DNA from 3 places in the Cobetia sp. PS-4MA genome. Region 3 is predicted to be linked to each of the others. Evidence: predicted binding sites of a transcription regulator. Region 3 holds the regulator's gene; each other region holds the start of a gene.

Region 1 (4,021 bases), 1.5 Mb from region 3:
GGCACCATGCCGGCGTTGGTGAACAGCAGGGTCGGGTCGTTGTTCGGCACCAGAGAACTGGTGGGAACGATGGTATGCCCCTGCTTCTCGAAATAGGTCAGGAAGGCGTTTCTGATTTCTGCGCTTTTCATAGAGGTTCCGTAGCGATGTGCGTAAAGACGCTCCGGGGGTCTTCTTCTGCATGACTTCCGCATGGTTTCTGCATATTCATCCATGTGGGAATGCATGGAGGTGCAATGAAAAGCATGAAAGAAGGCGCCTGCCCCGTGCCGTCGCAAGACGACCTAGTATAACGCCTGTTCGCGCAAGCTAAAGGGGGGGAAATGGCTTGAGTGACCGGTTTGCGCGTTCCGAGCCATTGCCCGGGCAATGGCTGGCCTCACGCCTCGTCTTCCGTCCAGGCGGACTCCATGGCGTAGCGCAACTGCTCGTAGTCGAAGCCGCGCTGGAGCAGGAAGCGCTCTCGGCGCGCACGCTCCTTGTGACCCTCGCCCGCTGAGGAAAAGCGCCTTGCCAACGTCTCGCGCGCCAGCTCGAAGAAGTCCACCGCATCAACATGTCCGAAGGCATCAGGCACCGGATCACAGGCAGCACGCATCACGGCACCTGACGTCTCGTTGTCGATGCCACGCTGGCGCAACTCTTGCTGGATACGCCTGGGGCCCTGCCCCCTCAGCACCCGTGTCCGCAGGAAGCTGGCGGCGAAGCGCTCATCGGATTGCAGGCCTTCCTCAACCAGACGCTCCAGCACTTCCTCGATCAGCAGCTCGACCTCATCACGACTCAAGCGCGTCTCGGCGCCCTCCTCGCCACTCGCGGACTGCTCCGCCAGCGCATCATCGCTGACGGTCTGCAGGTAGTCGCGCTCCTTGAGATAGTCGTGCAGCTCGCGACGGCTGTGCTCGCGGCGTGCCAGACGTGCGATGGCGTCATTGCGGGCACGCCGTTGCGGCGTCATCGCGCCGACATCGAGGGGCTGATAGTCCGGCCCGACGGTCTCTCTTTCCTGATCGTGCATGTTGGCGCTCCTTTCTGGAGAGGCACCCAAGATGGCGAAATCCCCGGTGCAAAACGCACAGCGCCCGCCACCGAAAACGGGGCGGGCGCTGCAGATCACTGAAAGGCGCTGAAATCAGCGCTCAATGAACACGTTCTCGAGCAGGTCTCAATCGAGATCCAGATCATCTTCATTTTCGGCGACCACTTCTTCCTTGGCCTCTTCCTTGGTTTCCGGAGAAGCCAGCAGCTGGGCGCGAATCTGGCTCTCGATCTCTTCCATGATCGCGGGGTTATCCTCCAGATACTGGGCGGAGTTGGCCTTGCCCTGACCGATCTTGCTGCCCTGGTAGCTGTACCAGGCACCTGCCTTGCCGACCAGACCACACTGCACGCCCAGATCAATGACCTCACCGGCGTGGTAGATGCCCTTGCCGTAGAGAATCTGGAACTCGGCCTGGCGGAACGGCGGCGCGACCTTGTTCTTCACGACCTTGACGCGAGTCTCGTTACCGGTGACTTCATCGCCGGACTTCACGGAGCCGGTACGACGGATGTCGAGACGGACACTCGAGTAGAACTTCAGCGCGTTACCACCGGTGGTGGTTTCCGGGCTACCGAACATCACCCCGATCTTCATGCGGATCTGGTTGATGAACACTACCATGCAGTTGGCATTCTTGATGTGACCCGTCACCTTGCGCAGCGCCTGGGACATCAGACGCGCCTGCAGGCCGACGTGGGAGTCACCCATCTCACCCTCGATCTCGGCACGCGGCGTCAGGGCTGCCACGGAATCGACGATGATGACGTCGACACCACCGGAACGCACCAGCATGTCGACGATCTCGAGTGCCTGCTCACCGGTATCCGGCTGGGAGACCAGCATCTCGTCCAGATTGACGCCGAGCTTCTCGGCGTAGGACGGATCCAGCGCGTGCTCGGCATCGATGAAGGCACACACCTTGCCCTGCTTCTGGGCCTGGGCGATGACCGAGAGCGTCAGTGTCGTCTTGCCCGAGGATTCCGGACCGTAGATCTCGACCACTCGACCGAAAGGCAGGCCACCGATGCCAAGCGCGATATCCAGGCCCAGAGACCCGGTGGATACCGACGGGATGGCCACACGCGGGGCATCGCCCATGCGCATGACGGCGCCCTTGCCGAACTGGCGCTCGATCTGGGACAGCGCCGCGTTCAGCGCCTTGGTACGATTGTCGTCCTGTGCCATGTGGCCTCCTGTCGAACGGCGGCGCCGCATGGGCAACCACCTGAAATAGGAAATTCTCAAGCTTCGGGTGATGCAGAGACTGTCAGCCTAGCGGCTGGGCTGTCATGGCAAAACCCTGTATACATGGACAGTATGATGCCGCATGTTTCATCGTTCTGCCAGTCCGGTGATGCGCTTTTTCAGGCAGCAGTCTCAACGCAGAGGGTTGCATGCGTCTCGAGCCTCACCAGTTCAGCCCTGCCAGGCTTCCACGCATTCGATCAAGCCTTGCAATGCCACCCTCACGGCGGCGTCGCGCACGGCCTGCCGGTCTCCCGGAAAGTGGAAACACCGCGCCTGCTGTCGCGCCTCACTGCCCCATGCCAGCCACACCGTCCCCACGGGCTTTTCTTCACTACCGCCTCCCGGACCCGCCACACCACTGATTGCCACCCCCAATTCGGCACCGCTGTCACGACACGCTCCCCTGACCATCTCGCGCACGACGGCCTCGGAGACTGCCCCGAAGTCCGCGAGCGATGCTTCGCTGACGCCGAGCAGACGCCGCTTGGCCGCATTCGAGTACGTCACATAGCCCGCCTCGAAATAGCCGGAGCTACCGGAAATCGCCGTGATCGCGGCACTCACGCCACCCCCGGTGCATGACTCTGCAGCAGTGATCTGGACTCCGCGCGCCAATGCCAGCGCCTGCAGCTGCTCGGCCAGTGCATTCGCATCCGGTGCCTCGGACGTCGTATCCGTCAATCGGGCCATGAACGAACTCCTTTCTAGAAGTGGTCTGAGGAAAAGGGAAGCGAGCAGGAGGCATCACAGGCATTGGAGCCGGCCGCGCCAGTCCGTAGAATATCGCGCATCCCGCATGCCGTGTTCTCGCATGTGCGTCTTTTTCCCATTGCAGTGCAGTCAAGGAAGTCCATGGCCATGGCCAAGAACAGCGCGCCCCAGATGACGCCGATGATGGCGCAGTACATGAAGATCAAACGCGAGCACCCCGGTGTGCTGCTGTTCTATCGCATGGGCGACTTCTATGAGCTGTTCCATGAGGACGCCAAGCGAGCCGCGCAACTGCTCGACATCACCCTGACGGCACGTGGCAGCTCCGGCGGCTCCCCCATTCCCATGGCAGGGGTGCCTTATCACAGCGCCGAGGGTTACCTGGCACGCCTGGTAAAAATGGGCGAATCCGTGGCCATCTGCGAGCAGATCGGCGATCCCGCGACCACCAAGGGCCCCGTCGAGCGCAAGGTGGTGCGCATCGTCACACCGGGCACCCTGCATGACGAGGCGCTTCTGGATGCCAGCCGTGACAATCTGCTGGTGGCGCTGCATCGAGACGGTGAGACCTGGGGCCTGGCGGCACTGGAGCTTTCCTCAGGACGCTTCAGCGTACTGGAAGTCAATGGCGATGAAGAACTGCTGGCCGAGATCCAGCGTCTGTCACCCGCCGAGCTGATGGTCGGCGAGAGTCGTGAACTGCCAAGCAGTCTTGCCTCACGCCCGGGCCTGACCCGTCAGAGTGACTGGCATTTCGACCATGAGACCGCGTTGCGCCTGCTGTGCGATCAGTTCGGCGTTCAGGACCTCAATGGTTTCGGTTGCAGTCATCTGACCTGCGCGGTCACCGCTGCTGGTGCCCTGCTCGACTACGCGCGTGACACGCAGCGCACCGGTCTGCCCCACGTGACGGCGCTGGCCGTGGAGAGTCGCGACGATTCGGTCGTGATCGATGCCGCCAGCCGTCGCAACCTCGAGATCGACACCAATCTTGGCGGCAGCAGCGACAACACGCTGGCC
Region 2 (4,021 bases), 600 kb from region 3:
ATCAGCAGCAGCGGAATCCACATGCTGGCCGGCATCGGCGGTGCTTCACTCAGCGTGAAGGTGGCAGGTTGATGCAGTGTGCTCCACCAATCCACCGAATACTTGATGATCGGGATATTGACCATGCCGACCAGCGCCAGAATCGAGGCGGCACGCGAGCCGCTGTCACGACTGGCGAAGGAACCGCGCAGCACGATCACGCCCAGATACAGGAACAGCTGGATCAGCATCGACGTCAGCCGGGCATCCCAGATCCACCAGGTGCCCCAGGTGGGAATGCCCCATACCGAGCCGGAAAACAGCGCCAGCGCCGTCATCAAGGCGCCGACGGGGGCGGCGGCCGTGGCGACCATGTCCGCCAGCTTGATCTTCCAGACAAGGAAGATGAGTGCGCATGCCGCCAGCAGCATGAAGCAGGACTGGGCGAGAATCGCCGCCGGCACATGCACGTAGATGATGCGGAAGCTGTTGCCCTGCTGGTAATCCGCCGGCGCGAAGGCCAGTCCCCAGGCACTGCCGGCCACCAGCGCGATGATCGCCACGGCCCACAGCCACGGCAGCCAGCGCTGGCTGGCCGCGAAGAAGGTCGCCGGTGTGCCCAAGCGATGCAGCCATGGCCACAGCCCGCCCTTGCGCGGGCGAACCTTGCGAGCAGGCGCTTGATGAGAGTCGGAATCGGCGTTCACACGAGCCTCTTGTCAGGGGCGAAAGGATATCTGGCGAAGTGCTGGCGGCACTCAGGCCACCCTCTGCCAGCCGGCAGGGAGCAGGGACTAGCCATTGATGCTCAACCTCAGGCCGGCGGCGATGGCAAGCGGCGCCAGCAACAGTGCCAGCGCCAGCATCGCACCCAGCATGGCCAGGTGGGCGGCGCTGGGCATGCCGGTGACGGCGCTCTGCACCGCGCCGGCGCCGAAGATCAGCACGGGAATGTACAGCGGCAGGATGATCAGCGAGAGCAGCACGCCGCCGCGCCGCAGCCCGACCGTCAGCGCCGCGCCGATCGCGCCGATCAGCGACAGGCTCAGACTGCCCAGCGCCAGCGAGGCGATCAGCACCCCGAAGGCGCTGCTCGGCAGCCCCAGCATCACGCCCAGCAGCGGTGCCATCAGCGCCAACGGCAGACCGGTCAACAGCCAGTGCCCCGCCACCTTGGCCAGCACCAGCAATGGCAACGGCTGGGGTGTCAGCAGCAGTTGCTCAAGGCTACCGTCGTCGAGGTCCCGCCGGAACAGCCCCTCAAGTGACAGCAACGTGGCCAGCAAGGCCGCCACCCACAGCAGCCCCGGCGCCAATGTCGCCAGCAGCGCCTTGTCCGGCGAGATCCCCAGCGGAAACAGCGTGATCACCAGGGCGAAGAATACCAGCGGGTTGATCAGCTCACTGCGCCGGCGCAACGCCTGACGCAGGTCGCGTCGAAGTGTCGCCTTGAGTGCTCCACCCAACGAGCAGGCAACGGGAGACTCGGACAATGGTGTCAGAGGATCATGTCTCATGCCCAGGCACCCTCCCTCGACTCCGCGCCAGCGCGTTCTCCAAGGCCTATTCGGCGCAATCGCGAGACATCCGAGAAGCGATGGTGGGTCGTCATCACCACGCTGCCACCCCGCTCGGCATGCGCCAGCAGCAGCGCCTCCAGCGCCTGGACGCCATCGATGTCGATGGCAGTGAAGGGCTCGTCGAGCACCCACAGTCGACGCGGTGTCAGATGCAATCGCGCCAGGGCGATGCGCCGCTGCTGACCAGCCGACAGCTGCTGGGCCGGGACATCCTCGAAGCCGGCAAGCCCCACGGCGTCCAGCGCTGCCCAGGCGAGCGAGCGTCGCTCCGCGGCGTTTCGAGAAGATGCGGCGTCACCGAGCGCCTGATACCAGGCAAGATTTTCCAATGCCGTCAGCGTGCCCTTGATGCCGGGCTGGTGACCCAGATAGAGCAGTGATCCCAGAAAATCGTCGCGCACCCGCGAGGCAGGCTGCCCCTGCCAGAGCACTTCGCCTTCGTGATCATGGAACTGCCCGGACAGAATCTTGAGCAGGGTGGTCTTGCCACTGCCATTGGGGCCTTCGATCTGCAGGATCTCGCCCGCCGCGAGGCTGAAGTCGAGCGCCTGGAACAGCCAGCGCTCATCGCGCTCACACCCAAGCGCCCGCACCGCCAGCAAGGGCGGCACGCAACGGGCTTCATCGCTGACTGGCTGGATCGACATCCCGACATCTCGCGGCTGGTCAGTCGCGGAGCGCGACATCAGAGGCTGGTCCCGAGGGATCCAATCGCGTCATTCTACGAGCTGAAGCCGGCACTGACCACCGGTCGCCCGAATGACGCGACCCGCACACGTCGAGCCTTGCGCGGGAGTCAAGTTCTCGTGCGTTCCATCAGCAAGGCATGGTGCACATTCATACGACACACTCATCGCCTGATTGGCATCGACGACCGACTCACCCCTTGCCACCTCGCGCTGGCTTGCTATGATGCAGACACTGTATACAAAAACAGTACTCATACAGTATCGTCATCGCATGCCTGGCATTACCCGGGCAGCAGACCGAACGGGTCGGCTCTCATCGCGTTGTCATCATGTTCGCAGAGCCTATCAGGCCGCAGATGAACTCAGCCTGACGACCTTTCACGCTGCATCGCAGGTCGGCTCCCTCTGCCGACCGCACAGCATCAGGGGATAGCTCATGTCACGTCTTCACGCTCCACACTACCTTCAGCGCCTTCACAATCTGCCGCTCAATGACGAGGCCTGGCAGGAAATCACTGCCAGCGACATGATGGATATCCCGTTGCTCGGCAACATCACCGCCGGCATGCCCATCGAAGCCATCGCCGACTGCGGCACGATCGCCGTGCCGACGCGCATGGTGCGACGCAATACCTACGCCCTGCGCGTTCGCGGCCACTCGATGATCAACTGCAATATCCATGATGGCGACATCATCATCATCGAGCGCAGTGAAAGTGCCGAGAATGGTGAGACCGCCGTGGTGATGATCAACCAGCAGGAAGTGACGCTGAAGAAGCTGTATATCGAGAAGAGCGGTGTACGCCTGCAACCGGCCAACGACAGCATGGCCCCCATCTACCTCAAGAATGCCGATATCGAAGTGCTGGGCATGGTGATGGGTGTCGTACGCGGCAACGCCGTCACTCATTGAGGGCGACGCTTTGCTAAGATGGCACGATGAGCTATCAGATACCTGCACTGGCGCCAGAGGCGCATCACGAGCACAGCATCGAGATCGAGAAGAGCCGCTTCATCGCCTGGCTGGCCCACGCTCCGACACCAGACGCCATGACGCGGCTGCTGGTAAAGGCGCATCTCGCCCATCCCAATGCACGCCATCACTGCACGGCATTCATCGCGGGTGCGCCGAATGAGCAGAATGCCATCGGCTTCTCCGATGACGGAGAGCCGGGCGGTACCGCCGGCAGGCCGATGTATCAGGTACTGGAAGGCAGCGGCGTGGGGCAGATCGCCTGCGTGGTGATCCGCTACTTCGGCGGCATCAAGCTGGGCACCGGTGGTCTGGCTCGTGCATACAGCCGTGCCGTGCTCGACGCCCTCGAGCGACTGCCCACCACCACCTTCACGCCGCGTACACCCAGACGCCTCAAGGTCGGATTCGCTCATGAGGCCGACGTGCGTCACTGGCTGAGCGGCTACGATGTACCGGTGGATGCCAGCGACTATGCCGCCGATGGCGTGGTGTTGACGGCCGGCTGGCCGCAAGGCGGCGCTCAGCCACCGCTGGAAGAACTGCATGCGCGTCTCAAGGGCGCACTGGAAGTGCTCGAAGACCAAGGCTGAGCGTTTCCGGCCACTGGCTCCTCCCCCAGTGACCTCTGCTTCCCGATAGCACAAACGCCACCGCCGCTCCTCTCAGAGCGGCGGTGGCGTTTTCATTCATCATGCTCAACCAATGTGACTCAGCTACGGCAGATACACCGGGTCAGAGAGCATCCACGTAGTTGGCGATGCCTGTCCTGGCCTCTGACAGAGCTCCCACCTTTTGCT
Region 3 (4,021 bases):
GATAATTGACCGCCGCCAGGTTGACCTTGGCCTTGCTGGTGATATTGCGCAGCGAGGTTTCGGCGAAGCCTCGCTCGGCGAACAGGACCTCGGCGGTATCGAGGATACGGGTAACGGTATCGGTCTGGGCCATGGGCGGATGCCTTGTCAGGTGATCAGTCACGAGGGGGCACGGGAGTCCTTGTCCCCCCGGACAACGGCAAGGCCGTGGCCCGGGGGGCGACTCTTCTCATGCAGGTCAATCAAACGACATGTCGGTCTTCACGCACCGCGTGTCAGGCAGCGACTCCGAGGCGGAGGCTGCCACGAGCCGTGTCCCGAGCACAGGACACACAGGGCCTGTGTACCGGTAGCCGGATGCGCCCGACGAACATTCGTTTGAAACAAGATAATTCTAGCTGTCCATGCCATGACTGGCAATTGCTGGTTGTTTCAAACACTCGACAGCCAAGACCGGCAGGACGCGCATTCACGCGGGACATTCGGGGACGGGATGGTCATGGGGCGTCCCGGACACCCGCTGTCTCGCGTCAGCATGTCGATGTCGACGAAGATGCCGGCAACGTTGCTGCCAAAGCACCCACGATGCCTTGCATGACCGCCATGACTGGATACAATGACAGTTGTATGGATGCACACCCCGTGCCGTCAGCTCAGATGCCGCCCAGGCCAAAGGCAATGCCCATGACTCAGCCGCTTACTCCGCGCCAGCAGGATGTCTTCGATTTCATCATCAAGACCATCAAGTCCTCAGGCTATCCGCCAACGCGTGCCGAAATCGCCCAGGCACTGGGCTTTCGCTCACCGAATGCCGCGGAAGAGCATCTGCGTGCCCTGAAGCGCAAGGGAGCCATCGAGATGGTGCCGGGCACCTCGCGGGGCATCCGCGTGCCGTCTCTGGCCGAGGCGGAAGAGGATAGCGAGCAGGGCCTGCCGGTCATCGGGGAAGTGGCCGCTGGCAGCCCTATCCTGGCCAGCCAGCATATCGATCGCCATTGCCCGCTGCCCAGTGACTACTTCTCGCCTGCCGCCGACTATCTGCTGCGCGTACGCGGGGTCTCGATGAAGGATGTCGGCATTCTGGAAGGTGACCTGCTGGCCGTGCACCGCACGAGCAGCGTGCGTGACGGACAGATCGTGGTGGCGCGTCTGGGGGATGAAGTGACGGTGAAGCGCTTCCGTCGCGATGGCCATTACGTATGGCTGGAAGCCGAGAACGAGGACTTCGCTCCCATCAAGGTGGATCTGCGCACGGACAGCCTGGAAATCGAGGGCCTCGGCGTGGGCGTGATCCGCGATGGCGGCCTGCACTGATCTCATGGCTCGCAGGCAGTCTGTCCTCACAGCGCTGACGCGCAGATGACGACTGTCGCCATCAGGGCATCCACGAAAAAACCCGCCGATTGGCGGGTTTTTTCGTGACAGGCAGACATGCGGGAAGTGCTCAGTGCACCATGCCTTCCGACTGCTCGTCTTCATCATCCTCGCCATCCCACAGGCGGGTGCGGGTGATGGCGTGATCGATCATCTCACGCGCGACCTCGAAGCGATTGTCACGCAGCAGATCGGCAGCTTCATCGGAGATGCGGATACTGAGAAGTGGCTCACCTTCACTCTCGGCGGCACGCAGGATCACTTCCCCATCTTCCATTTGCACGATTTCAAGTACGGCGGGATCGGACACGTCATTCCTCCTGCACGGCATCCTGAGGATACCGGCGTCGTTGTGATCGTCAGCTTGACGGCGGGCAGGCCCTGCGACTTGCAGTCACTGGCGACAATGCAGAAAAAAGTACGACCACAGCCAGAGCCATGGTCGTACCGGAGAATGCAGGGCTTGCCACAATGCCGCCAGTCTAGCACCCGTCATGCCAGGGCGTCACCTGAATGACAGGTGCGTGACATGCCAGCGCTTTCTGGTCAGGCAAGGCGCGACGCTACCACTCCACATTCGACTCGCGAAGGTGTGACAGCAACGCCTTCATGGCGCTGACTGCCGTGGCGAGACGCTCTGCCAGAGGCGCATTGGCCGCCGTGGCGATGATGAGACCATCGCCACGCGCCTGGCCTTCCTCACGCCGGGCAGCACCGCCCTCTTCATGCAAACGCGTGATATCGGCCACCAGCTGGCTCAACCAACTGTCCGGCTGCGCCTGCAGGCTTCGCAACTGCTCGATTTCCGCCACGGGAGTCGGCGGTGTGGCCAGCCGCTCGCGCCAGCTGCCCTCAGGCCAGCGTGCCGACGCCGCGCACTCCTCGATCAACGAGGCCAATGCCAGCTCCATCAACGCCAGCGCCCCTTCCTCACCGGCCATGCGCAGTGCGACGGCATGCTCATCACGCGTCGCGACGGCCGCCTGCTCCAGCAGCAACTCGGCCTGATACAGCAGTTGATTGGTGCGGCCACGCTGGCTCATCAGCTCTTGGCTCCCTTGCGCTTGTCCTCGACGACCCAACGGCCGTTGTCGAAGGTCGCCTTCCACCCCGTCGCCTTGCCATCTTCGTCCGTCATCACGAACTGCTCCTTGGCCTTGCGCGAGAAACGAATCTGCGTCGGGCGGCCATCGGGGTCTTTCTCCGGCGCCTTGAGGATGAAGTGATACTTCTCCGGCAGCTCGTCGGCATGCGCCTTGAGCTCGCTGACCAGCGGCGGACGCGTCTCGCGATTCTTGGGGAACTGACTGGCGGCAAGGAACAGGCCACTGGCGCCATCACGCAGCACGTAGTGATCCTCGACCTTCACGCAGGCAAGTTCCGGCATGGGGATCGGGTCCATCTTCGGCGGCGCGACCTCCCCGGACTTGAGCAGCTTGCGGGTGTTCTTGCAATCCTCGTTGGTGCAGCCGAAGTACTTGCCGAAACGCCCGGTCTTGAGCTGCATGTCGGCACCGCACTTGTCGCACTCGATCACCGGCCCATCGTAGCCCTTGATGCGGAACTGACCCTGCTCGACTTCATGTCCCACGCAGTCCGGGCTGTTGCCGCAGACGTGCAGCTTGCGCTGCTCGTCGATCAGATAGCTGTCCATGGCCGTGGCGCAGATCGGACAACGGCGCTTGGCACGCAGTGCATCGGTCTCGGCATTCTCATCCGCGTCAGCGGCGACCGCCTCATCCCCCGGCAACAGGTCGATGGTGGTCTTGCAGCGCTCCTTGGGCGGAAGGTTGTAACCGGAGCACCCCAGGAAGACGCCGGTGGAGGCGGTACGGATCTGCATCTCGCGACCACAGGTCGGGCAGGCGATATCGGTCGGCACCGGCTGATTCGGGCGCATGCCCTCTTCTGACTGGGCGTGATCCAGCTCGGCCTTGAACTCGGCGTAGAAGGCATCCAGCAGTTCACGCCAGTTGCGCTGACCGTTGGCCACCTCATCGAGGTAGTCTTCCATGCGCGCGGTGAAGCCGAAGTCCATCAAGTCCTTGAAGGATTCACTGAGACGATCAGTGACGATGTCACCCAGCTTCTCGGCGTAGAAACGCCGATTTTCCAGCGCCACGTAACCACGATCCTGAATGGTCGAGATGATGGCCGCATAGGTCGAAGGACGGCCGATGCCGCGCTTCTCCAGCTCCTTGACCAGACTGGCTTCGGTGTAACGCGCCGTCGGCTTGGTGAAGTGCTGCTGCGGGTCCAGCTCGACCAGCTCCAGCACCTCGCCGATGGCCAGGTCCGGCAGTGACTGATCCTCTTCCTTCTTGCCCGCCGGCTTCATCACGCGGGTATAACCGTCAAACTTGAGCACCCGGCCCTTGGCGCGCAGCTCGTAGCCATCGACCTCGATGGTCAGGGTCGAGGACAGATACTCTGCCGGCACCATCTGGCAGGCGACGAACTGACGCCAGATCAGCTCATACAGACGCTCCGCGTCACGCTCCATGCCGGTGAGGTCCGTCGCGCGACGCGCCACCTCGGAGGGACGGATCGCTTCGTGAGCTTCCTGGGCACCTTCCTTGCTGGAGTAGACGTTGGCGGCCTGCGGCAGATAGTTGTCGCCGAATTCCTCAGCGATGAAGTCCCGCGC

The links. Region 3 encodes LexA, which represses DNA repair genes until DNA is damaged. Its sites were predicted from a motif close to TACTGTNTANNTANACAGTA; they were not measured.
Region 1: recA (recombinase RecA) is a predicted target of LexA. The motif match lies at 2,341-2,360, and genes of this name have one in related genera.
Region 2: AC26AR_RS01780 (LexA family protein) is a predicted target of LexA. The motif match lies at 2,479-2,498, and genes of this name have one in related genera.

What each region holds. Positions count from the first base shown of each region.
Region 1 covers NZ_CM173107.1:3,508,999-3,513,019, forward strand. The annotation lists gene alaS (alanine--tRNA ligase) at 1-131, opposite strand, end outside; gene AC26AR_RS14765 (regulatory protein RecX) at 380-1,018, opposite strand; gene recA (recombinase RecA) at 1,166-2,227, opposite strand; gene AC26AR_RS14775 (CinA family protein) at 2,459-2,980, opposite strand; gene mutS (DNA mismatch repair protein MutS) at 3,149-4,021, shown strand, end outside.
Region 2 covers NZ_CM173107.1:380,645-384,665, reverse strand. The annotation lists gene AC26AR_RS01795 (heme ABC transporter permease) at 1-623, opposite strand, end outside; gene ccmB (heme exporter protein CcmB) at 774-1,496, opposite strand; gene ccmA (cytochrome c biogenesis heme-transporting ATPase CcmA) at 1,493-2,206, opposite strand; gene AC26AR_RS01780 (LexA family protein) at 2,685-3,161, shown strand; gene AC26AR_RS01775 (IMPACT family protein) at 3,188-3,814, shown strand; gene AC26AR_RS01770 (FMN-dependent NADH-azoreductase) at 3,957-4,021, opposite strand, start outside.
Region 3 covers NZ_CM173107.1:983,071-987,091, reverse strand. The annotation lists gene AC26AR_RS04235 (TetR/AcrR family transcriptional regulator) at 1-133, opposite strand, end outside; gene lexA (transcriptional repressor LexA) at 685-1,314, shown strand; gene AC26AR_RS04225 (hypothetical protein) at 1,445-1,684, opposite strand; gene AC26AR_RS04220 (DUF6586 family protein) at 1,938-2,417, opposite strand; gene topA (type I DNA topoisomerase) at 2,417-4,021, opposite strand, start outside.